Regions from separate parts of the Vibrio sp. F13 genome, predicted to be linked through region 1. Evidence: predicted binding sites of a transcription regulator. Region 1 holds the regulator's gene; each other region holds the start of a gene.
What was found. The regulator PurR, encoded in region 1, represses purine synthesis genes. The targets are predictions, from matches to a motif close to TNANGNAAACGTTTNCNTNA.

Region 1 (2,207 bases):
ATCCATGTTATTTATCTCGGTGTATTTGAACTACGCCACCAAATAAGCAGGTCCGAGAGATTAGCAAAATGTTGCAATTAAATTGTCAATAAGCCGTAAATTACTAAATTATTAGTAGTTACTGCATTTTGCCATCGGTAACCCCGCTACCATACCAACGAGTGGTTTAGGCCGGAAGCTTTGCGTCTCACTCTTTCGAGTGGTTTGCCCTGTGCGTGACTGATTGAATAGAATAAAGTTTTTGTTGAATGAAGCTCACACTTGATATTTCAAAATGTGATACTGCTTCAATTAATGATCTTTCATTTATGCATAAGGGTTCATTATAGTTGCTGATAAAAAAAGCGCACCTAAAGGTGCGCTTGATGAAATTAAACTCGAATTATCAATTAATTTAACGTCTTAACTGTACTTCGTTCAACAATTTCAGGGTGCATTTCGAAGACGCGTTTTTCGTGGTCTTTGTCTTTGATGCGCTCCAATAGAATTTCGAATGCATTCTTACCAACACGACGTTTTGGTTGGTGAACTGTCGTTAACGGCGGAGAGAAGTATTCAGCGAGTTCGATGTTGTCGTAACCGATCACTGAGATATCTTCAGGAATGCGGATGCCTTTTTCTTGCAGTCGGCTCATTAAGCCGAGTGCCATTGTGTCGTTAAAGCAGAATACCGCCGTTGGACGATCTTCCATCTCAACGATTTGTTCTGCAGCAAGAACAGCCGTATCACACTCGAAGTTGCCTTCGATGATCATATTGTCATCTGCAGAAATTTTAGCTTCGTTAAGTGCGCGCTTGTAACCGGCAATACGTTCAACACATGCTGCTTTGTCTAAGTGGCCACTTAAACATGCAATCTTAGAGTGACCGCGTTCAATAAGGTATTTGGTCGCTAGGTAGCCACCTTCTTCAGAGTTATCGATGATCTTATCAGCTTGAGAACTCTCTGGGCCCCAGTCCATAATAACTTTAGGGATGTCAGCGTGACGGTCTAACATCTCTCTTAGTTCTTCAGTTAGGTCAGAACACATAACTAAGATGCCATCTACACGTTTCTCTGCAAGCATTCGAATGTAGTCACGTTGCTTCTCATAGATACCGCCCGTATTACACAGGATCAAAGTGTAACCTTGACGGTAGCAGTAGCTCTCAACACCATCGATAACTTCAGAGAAGAATAGATTAGTTGATTGAGTCACTAGCATGCCGATGGTGCGTGTTGTATTACACTTCAAGCTACGAGCAACAGCACTTGGTGCATAGTTCAGTTCATCTACGGCTTTGTTTACTTTTTCTTGCGTTGCTTCTGCAACAAAGCGAGTTTTATTGATTACGTGAGAAACGGTTGTTGTTGATACGCCGGCTAAGCGAGCGACATCTTTTATAGTGGCCATGGTTTTATCCTATTAGAAGCTACTTTCCCAAAGTACGGAATAAAGTAGCCGTTAAGCTACCTAACTAAGAGCTTAAATTTGTAGGGCTCTTTGGGTACTAAAAGTGCTAAAAAACAAAAAACCGCTATTGAGCGGCTTGTCTTAACACCAAAATGCTCAAAACTATAATAAGCATAGCATTTCGTGAATGTTTCATATTTTATCGTTTGCGGTCACAATTTTAGACTGACTAGAAATTACTCGCAATAAAATTCACCCGGAAATCCGGGTGAATTGTCACATTCTTCTGAATTTATTTAACGAGTCATCCAATAAGCTATTCACCAGCTAAATATTGAGTGTCTAATTGACAGAATGCGAGTAGCAACGATGAGACGGAGGCGTAGAAACCGAATTCATCAACGTCATGACATTTCACGTTGAACTTTGGTAACCAAGTCAGCAGTTGTTGTTCGATAAACTGCTGTTGAGCGGCAAATGAATTCTCTAGTTCTTCTTCAATATTCGTTTCGTTTGAACGAATGATCAAGTTACCAAGGAAATCGAGTTCGATAGCAATGTGGTCTGCTGGCTCTTTTAGATCTTGGTTCACAACTAAGTTGTGCTTAGCCATGATCTCTTCCATATCTTTTGCTGGCTTATCATTCAAAAGGCCAGTTTCGCCGATATACATTGAAGCGTAAGGAAGAGCGCCGTGCTTATCTGTCTTTAAGAAAAGATCGCAAAAGTCTGCAGACAGTTCTAGCTGAGCATCTTCACGAGTTTGTAGGCGGTTCAGCGCATCCACTAACTTATCAATCGCTGGCTTTAGTG
Region 2 (2,207 bases), 1.1 Mb from region 1:
CCAAACCACCAAATCGGGTCTTCCCCTTCTTTTTCCGCAATGAAGAATCGAACGTTCGCGTGTGAGGTTGGGATATATGGGTTTTTAGGGTGGATAACTAATGAAACCCCCATCGCCTCAAACTTACGTCCGGCTAACTCAGGACGGTGAGCGGTTGCAGAGGCAGGCATTGCTTTACCAGCGACGTGAGAGAAGTTAACTCCACCCTGTTCAAATAAAGCACCATTGGTCATCACGCGAGTACGACCACCGCCACCTAGACGATCGCCAGGTTCTCGCTCCCATGCATCTTCTTCAAACAACGCTACACCATCAGCTTGCTCAAGCTGCTGGCAAATCGAATCTTGTAGGCTCAGTAAAAACTGCTTTACTGCTTCTTTATCAATTGCTGACATCTTACTTCCTTTGCAGGGTTTAACCCTGTCTTAATATTTTCGACGTTTTTGCATCTCTAATTTCGCTTGGCTTCTCACGGCCACCCGTTTGGCCTTCTAGAATCGCGACTAAGTGTTGACCCAGTTGCTGTTGAACATCTTCAGTCGTCATACAAGGCGGCTCGCCAGTCAGGTTGGCACTGGTAGAGGTTAACGGCTTGCCGAACTCATTACACATTCTTTGAACCAAAGGGTGATCCGTCACTCGTACCGCGATGGAATCAAACTGGCCGCTGACCCAGTCAGTAACTTTGCTGCTGGTTGGCATAATCCAAGTGACCGGACCTGGCCATGTCGCTTTCACTGTTACCAACTGTTCTTCCGTCAACTGGCTTTCATCAATATAAGGAAGCAGCTGCTCGTAACTTGCAGCAATCAAGATCAAGCCCTTTTCAACTGGACGCTGTTTTAACTCGAGTAATTTCTTGATGGCATGTGGATTATCAGGATCACAACCAACCCCAAAAACGCCTTCGGTCGGGTAAGCAATGACTTCACCTTGTTGTAATGCCTGCAATGTATGTTGAAAGTTATCCACGGGTTGCCTCATTAAGTCAGTTATCGAACTCGCTAAGTGTACAAATTATCATTCACTGTGACTAAAGCTATTTGTTTATAAAATGTATCAATTAACAACTTAGACTGACGCAAACGTTTTCCTTAAGTAATTTTACCCGTATAATGCGCGCAAAATATCTAATCACTAATTAAATCGTACCTGAAGGAGTTTGAGATGACTGTCGGTATTATCATGGGTTCTAAATCTGATTGGCCAACAATGAAGCTAGCTGCAGAAATGTTGGATCAGTTTGGCGTGGCGTACGAAACAAAAGTGGTTTCTGCTCACCGCACACCTCAGTTGCTTGCAGACTACGCAACCAGTGCGAAAGAGCGCGGTATTAAAGTAATTATTGCTGGTGCTGGCGGTGCAGCGCACCTTCCGGGCATGGCTGCTGCTTTCACAAGCGTACCAGTTCTGGGTGTTCCAGTTCAGTCTAAAGCACTGAAAGGCATGGACTCTCTGCTTTCTATCGTGCAGATGCCAAAAGGTATCGCGGTAGGTACTTTGGCTATCGGTGAAGCTGGCGCTGCCAATGCAGGCATCCTAGCGGCTCAAATCATTGGTACACACAATGAAGAAGTAATGGCAAAAGTAGAAGCATTCCGTTCTGAGCAAACAGAAACGGTTTTGGCTAATCCAAACCCTGCAGAGGACTAATTTCCATGCATGTTCTTGTGTTAGGCGCGGGCCAACTTGCTCGCATGATGTCCCTAGCTGGGGCACCGCTGAATATTGAAATTTCTGCTTTTGATGTTGGCAGCAAAAATATTGTTCACCCATTAACGCAAGCGATTCTAGGTAACGGCTTAGAAAATGCGATTGAGCGTGCGGACGTCATTACTGCTGAATTCGAACATATTCCTCACGATGTACTTGAGGTGTGTGAGCGCAGCGGTAAGTTCTTACCGACAACAGAAGCAATCAAAGCTGGCGGTGACCGTCGTCTTGAAAAAGCCCTGTTAGACGAAGCGAACGTGAAGAATGCTAAGTACTACGTGGTTAACTCTCGCGAAGACTTTGACGCTGCAATTGCTCACGTTGGCTTACCAATGGTGTTGAAGAGCACACTTGGCGGCTACGACGGCAAGGGCCAATGGCGCTTAAAGACATTAGACAATGTTGACGCGACTTGGGCAGAAATGGCTGAGTGCATTACCGCGACCGACAACCAAGCGATTGTGGCTGAAGAGTTTGTTCCGTTTGACCGCGAA
Region 3 (2,207 bases), 700 kb from region 1:
GTGCTTTGTGGCGTCATTACCTCAATCATCGCACCGAGTATATTTTCGCTCGTGGTTTGGTTCTATTCTTAACCTAAACGATCACTACGCGATTCAGCCCAACCAGAATGCTGTTTATTACAGTGTCTGTTTGGGCTTTTTATTCGCAATTATTTAGCAATAGCAGTCAAGTCACGGTCTTTTACGAGCAATAAGTGCGATATCAGCTGTATAAATGGCGCTTGTAATCGATTTCAAGTGTGACCTCACTCTAATTATGCAAACCAATGTAACAACAACAATTCAATAGTGATATTTATCACAGAAAATTCCTGAGCATTGCATAAACTTAAAGCCTAAGGTCAATTAAGGATTCAACATGAACAGTCGTATTACCCTGGCGCTGGAAAGTGCTCCATCATCAATGAAAGCGCTTTTGAGTGACATCGTATTAGCAGACAACTTTGACGCGACATTGTCTCCAGAACAATTTGCTAGCCTACTGCAAGCAAGTGGTCTAGCGGATGACGAGCTACGTATTGCGCTACTTCCTTTTGCCGCAGCGTATTCTTACGCTCCGTTATCTGACTTTTATGTTGGTGCAATCGCGCGTGGTTTGTCTGGTACTCTGTATTTTGGTGCAAACCTTGAAATCGCTGGTGCTCAACTTGGTCAAACCGTTCACGCTGAGCAATCTGCAATCAGCCACGCTTGGATGAAAGGCGAACTCGGTATCTCAGATATCACCATCAACTTCAGTCCTTGTGGTCACTGTCGTCAATTCATGAACGAACTGACAACAGCAAAAGAACTTAAAGTTCAGCTTCCACAACGTGATGAAATGTCTCTGCAAGAGTACCTACCAGACTCGTTCGGCCCTGCTGATTTAGGTGTAACAACAGGCCTAATGACGAAGCTTGATCATAAGTACACGACCGAAGAAACAACGCCTATTGTTGTAGAAGCGCTAGCGGCACTAAACCGTAGCCATGCTCCTTACACCAAAAACCTAAGTGGTGTTTCATTACAACTGACGTCAGGTGAGATTTTCACGGGTGCTTACGCAGAAAATGCAGCGTTCAACCCGAGCCTACCTCCTCTACAAGTCGCGTTAATTCAACTTAAACTGGCTGGCTTCGATTTCGAACAAATTGAAAGTGCTGCTTTGGTTGAAATCGCAGAAGGTAGCATCAGTCACCTAGCGGATACGCAATCTACATTAGAAGCGATTAATCCCGACATTCCAGTGACTTACTTAGCAATCTAAGTACATCTGATTAACAAAAATTTAAATAAGCAGCCCTATTTAGCAGGGCTGCTTTTTTTATGCCTGCAATTAACGCAACAACTTGCGCAAACGTTTGCTTTTGTCATTGAAATAAGTATGATCACCCCGTTTTCAATCAATCGTTCAAAAGATCGGAAGGAATTTCTATGTTTGGTACTGCTACTCGTGAAAATGCTACTCGTGTACTTCTATTAGGTTCAGGTGAACTCGGCAAAGAAGTTGCTATCGAGTGCCAACGTTTAGGTTTGGAAGTTATTGCTTGTGATCGTTATGCAGACGCACCAGCAATGCAAGTTGCGCATCGTAGCCATGTATTAGACATGTTAGACGGCGATGCACTTCAAGCGATCATTGAACTAGAAAAGCCAGATTATGTGGTTCCTGAAATTGAAGCTATTGCCACTAGCAAGTTAGTTGAACTTGAAGCACAAGGCTTGAATGTCGTTCCAACGGCTAATGCAACCAAGCTAACGATGAACCGTGAAGGCATTCGTCGTTTAGCCGCTGAAGAGTTAAAACTAAGCACTTCGCCTTACCGCTTTGCAGACACTTTTGAAGATTTCGCCGCTGCTGTTGAGTTCGTAGGTATGCCTTGCGTTGTTAAGCCGGTAATGAGTTCTTCAGGCAAAGGCCAAAGCGTTATCAAAACCGAAGAAGATATCCAGAAATCTTGGGACTACGCACAAGAAGGTGGCCGTACTGGCGCGGGTCGTGTAATCGTTGAAGGCTTCATCGACTTTGATTACGAAATCACGCTTCTAACCGTTCGTGCTGTCGACGGTGTTCACTTCTGTGCACCTATCGGTCACCGTCAAGAAGACGGTGATTACCGTGAATCATGGCAGCCACAGGTCATGTCTGACAACGCACTTAAAGCGGCGCAATACACGGCAGAGCAAGTGGTTAACGCATTAGGCGGTCACGGCATCTTTGGTGTTGA
Region 4 (2,207 bases), 880 kb from region 1:
TATACTAATGGAATACAACACTTCAGCACTGTGCGACATATATTTGGATCAAGTTGATGTCGTGGAGCCAATGTTCAGCAACTTCGGTGGACGTGCATCCTTCGCAGGACAGATCACGACATTAAAGTGTTTTGAAGACAACGCTTTGATTCGCTCTGTACTAGAGCAAGACGGTCTGGGGCGTGTGTTGTTAATCGATGGGGGCGGCTCACTACGTAAAGCGCTGATCGATGCTGAGATAGCCCTACTTGCCGAAGACAATGAGTGGGAAGGGATTGTGGTTTACGGGTGCGTTCGTGAAGTCGATGAGCTTGAAGACATGAACCTAGGTATCCAAGCCTTGGCTTCTATCCCTGTTGGTGCGAGCCAAGAAGGTGTCGGTGAATTAGACGTTCCAGTGAACTTTGGCAGCGTGACCTTCTTACCTGAAGATTACCTCTACGCAGACAACACTGGCATCATTCTTTCTGCCGAACCTCTAGATGTAGAACTCAATTTGGATGTCGAGGAAGAAGACGTCGAGTAACTCTCACTCAGCTTCAAATAATAAAACAAATCATAAGAACACAAACAAAAACGCCCGCTACTGAGTAGCGGGCGTTTTTTTAAATCTGAAGAGTCGATTACTCTACTTCATCCATTTTACCAAGAAGGTTACGGATGCGATCTTGCCATGCTGAATGCTCTTCCTGCATTTGCTGAGTTTTTTGCTCTAGCTCGTGACGGCTTGCTTTAAGCTCACCAGCTTCTGTTGCTAGTGCTTGTTTCTCTTCTTTAAGCTCTTCCACTTCCATTTGAAGAAGTGCAATTGTATCTACTGCTGTTTGAATTTTTGCTTCTAGCTGCTCTAGTACTTCAAAAGACATTCTGGCCTACCTTTAAGTTATCCGTTTGATGGTGAAGGTTCACTCCACTTATTTCCCCATTCTACTCAGCAGAGCAAGGATAAACACTCAATATATTCGATATTTTGCGCCATTCGATGAAAAAAACAGCGCTTTTTACCGAATATTGACGTGAACGATTACCGCCACAACGGCAAACCGATTATTTTGATGAATAATAACTGTTTTCCACTGCGAATTGATCGAGAGCAATCTCCAAAAAACAAAAAGGCAAACGTTTCCTTTTGGATATGGTAAAATTCGCCGCGAAATTTCTATTCCCCCTTTGAAAATTTTGGAGTCCGCATGAAACGCGATTTAGCAATGTCATTCTCTCGTGTCACAGAAGGTGCAGCACTAGCTGGTTACAAGTGGCTTGGCCGTGGCGATAAAAACGCTGCAGATGGCGCTGCTGTAGAAGTAATGCGTAGCCTATTAAACAAAACCGAAATTAGCGGTGAGATTGTTATCGGCGAAGGTGAAATCGATGATGCACCTATGCTATACATCGGCGAAAACGTAGGTGTGGGCGGCGACGCTGTCGACATCGCAGTTGACCCAATTGAAGGGACACGCATGACAGCAATGGGCCAATCAAATGCATTGGCTGTATTGGCTGCGGGCGAAAAAGGCAGCTTCCTTAAAGCGCCTGATATGTACATGGAAAAGTTGGTTGTTGGCCCTGGCGCTAAAGGCGTGATTGACCTAGAACTGCCACTAACAGAAAACCTAGAAAACATCGCTAAAGCACTAGGTAAAACACTTGATACTCTAGTCGTAACCACGCTTGCTAAGCCTCGTCATGATCAAGTCATCGCCGACATGCAAGCAATGGGCGTTCGTGTATTTGCTGTGCCAGACGGTGATGTTGCGGCTTCTATCTTAACCTGTATGCCAGACAGTGAAGTAGACGTCATGTACTGCATCGGCGGCGCACCTGAAGGTGTGGTCTCGGCGGCGGTAATTCGCGCACTCGACGGCGACATGCACGGTCGTCTTCTACCTCGCCACGAAGTGAAAGGCGACACAGAAGAGAACCGCAAGCACGGTGAACTTGAACTTGAGCGCTGCGCAGAAATGGGCGTAACGGCGGGTATCGTATTGAAGATGGAAGACATGGCACGCAGCGACAACGTTGTATTCTCAGCAACAGGCATCACTAAGGGTGACTTGCTAGAAGGTATTTCTCGTCAAGGTAATATCGCAACCACAGAAACCCTGCTTATCCGTGGCCGCTGCCGTACAATTCGCCGCATCAAATCTATCCACTACCTAGAGCGTAAAGATCCAGAAGTAGTAGGTCATATCCTGTAAGCCTAAATT

Region 2: a site for PurR is predicted at 1,078-1,097, ahead of purE (5-(carboxyamino)imidazole ribonucleotide mutase). Genes of this name have one in related genera too.
Region 3: a site for PurR is predicted at 1,329-1,348, ahead of purT (formate-dependent phosphoribosylglycinamide formyltransferase). Genes of this name have one in related genera too.
Region 4: a site for PurR is predicted at 1,112-1,131, ahead of glpX (class II fructose-bisphosphatase). Genes of this name have one in related genera too.

The regions. Positions count from the first base shown of each region.
Region 1 is NZ_CP170175.1:2,882,676-2,884,882, forward strand. Features, by position in the region: gene LMH68_RS13330 (TfoX/Sxy family DNA transformation protein) at 1-6, opposite strand, end outside; cyclic di-GMP riboswitch class I at 134-219, opposite strand; gene purR (HTH-type transcriptional repressor PurR) at 390-1,394, opposite strand; gene torD (molecular chaperone TorD) at 1,711-2,207, opposite strand, start outside.
Region 2 is NZ_CP170175.1:1,790,970-1,793,176, reverse strand. Features, by position in the region: gene hemF (oxygen-dependent coproporphyrinogen oxidase) at 1-395, opposite strand, end outside; gene LMH68_RS08185 (L-threonylcarbamoyladenylate synthase) at 415-972, opposite strand; gene purE (5-(carboxyamino)imidazole ribonucleotide mutase) at 1,168-1,653, shown strand; gene LMH68_RS08175 (5-(carboxyamino)imidazole ribonucleotide synthase) at 1,659-2,207, shown strand, end outside.
Region 3 is NZ_CP170175.1:298,172-300,378, forward strand. Features, by position in the region: gene LMH68_RS01385 (LrgB family protein) at 1-72, shown strand, start outside; gene cdd (cytidine deaminase) at 359-1,246, shown strand; gene purT (formate-dependent phosphoribosylglycinamide formyltransferase) at 1,414-2,207, shown strand, end outside.
Region 4 is NZ_CP170175.1:2,005,016-2,007,222, reverse strand. Features, by position in the region: gene rraA (ribonuclease E activity regulator RraA) at 8-526, shown strand; gene zapB (cell division protein ZapB) at 624-866, opposite strand; gene glpX (class II fructose-bisphosphatase) at 1,191-2,198, shown strand.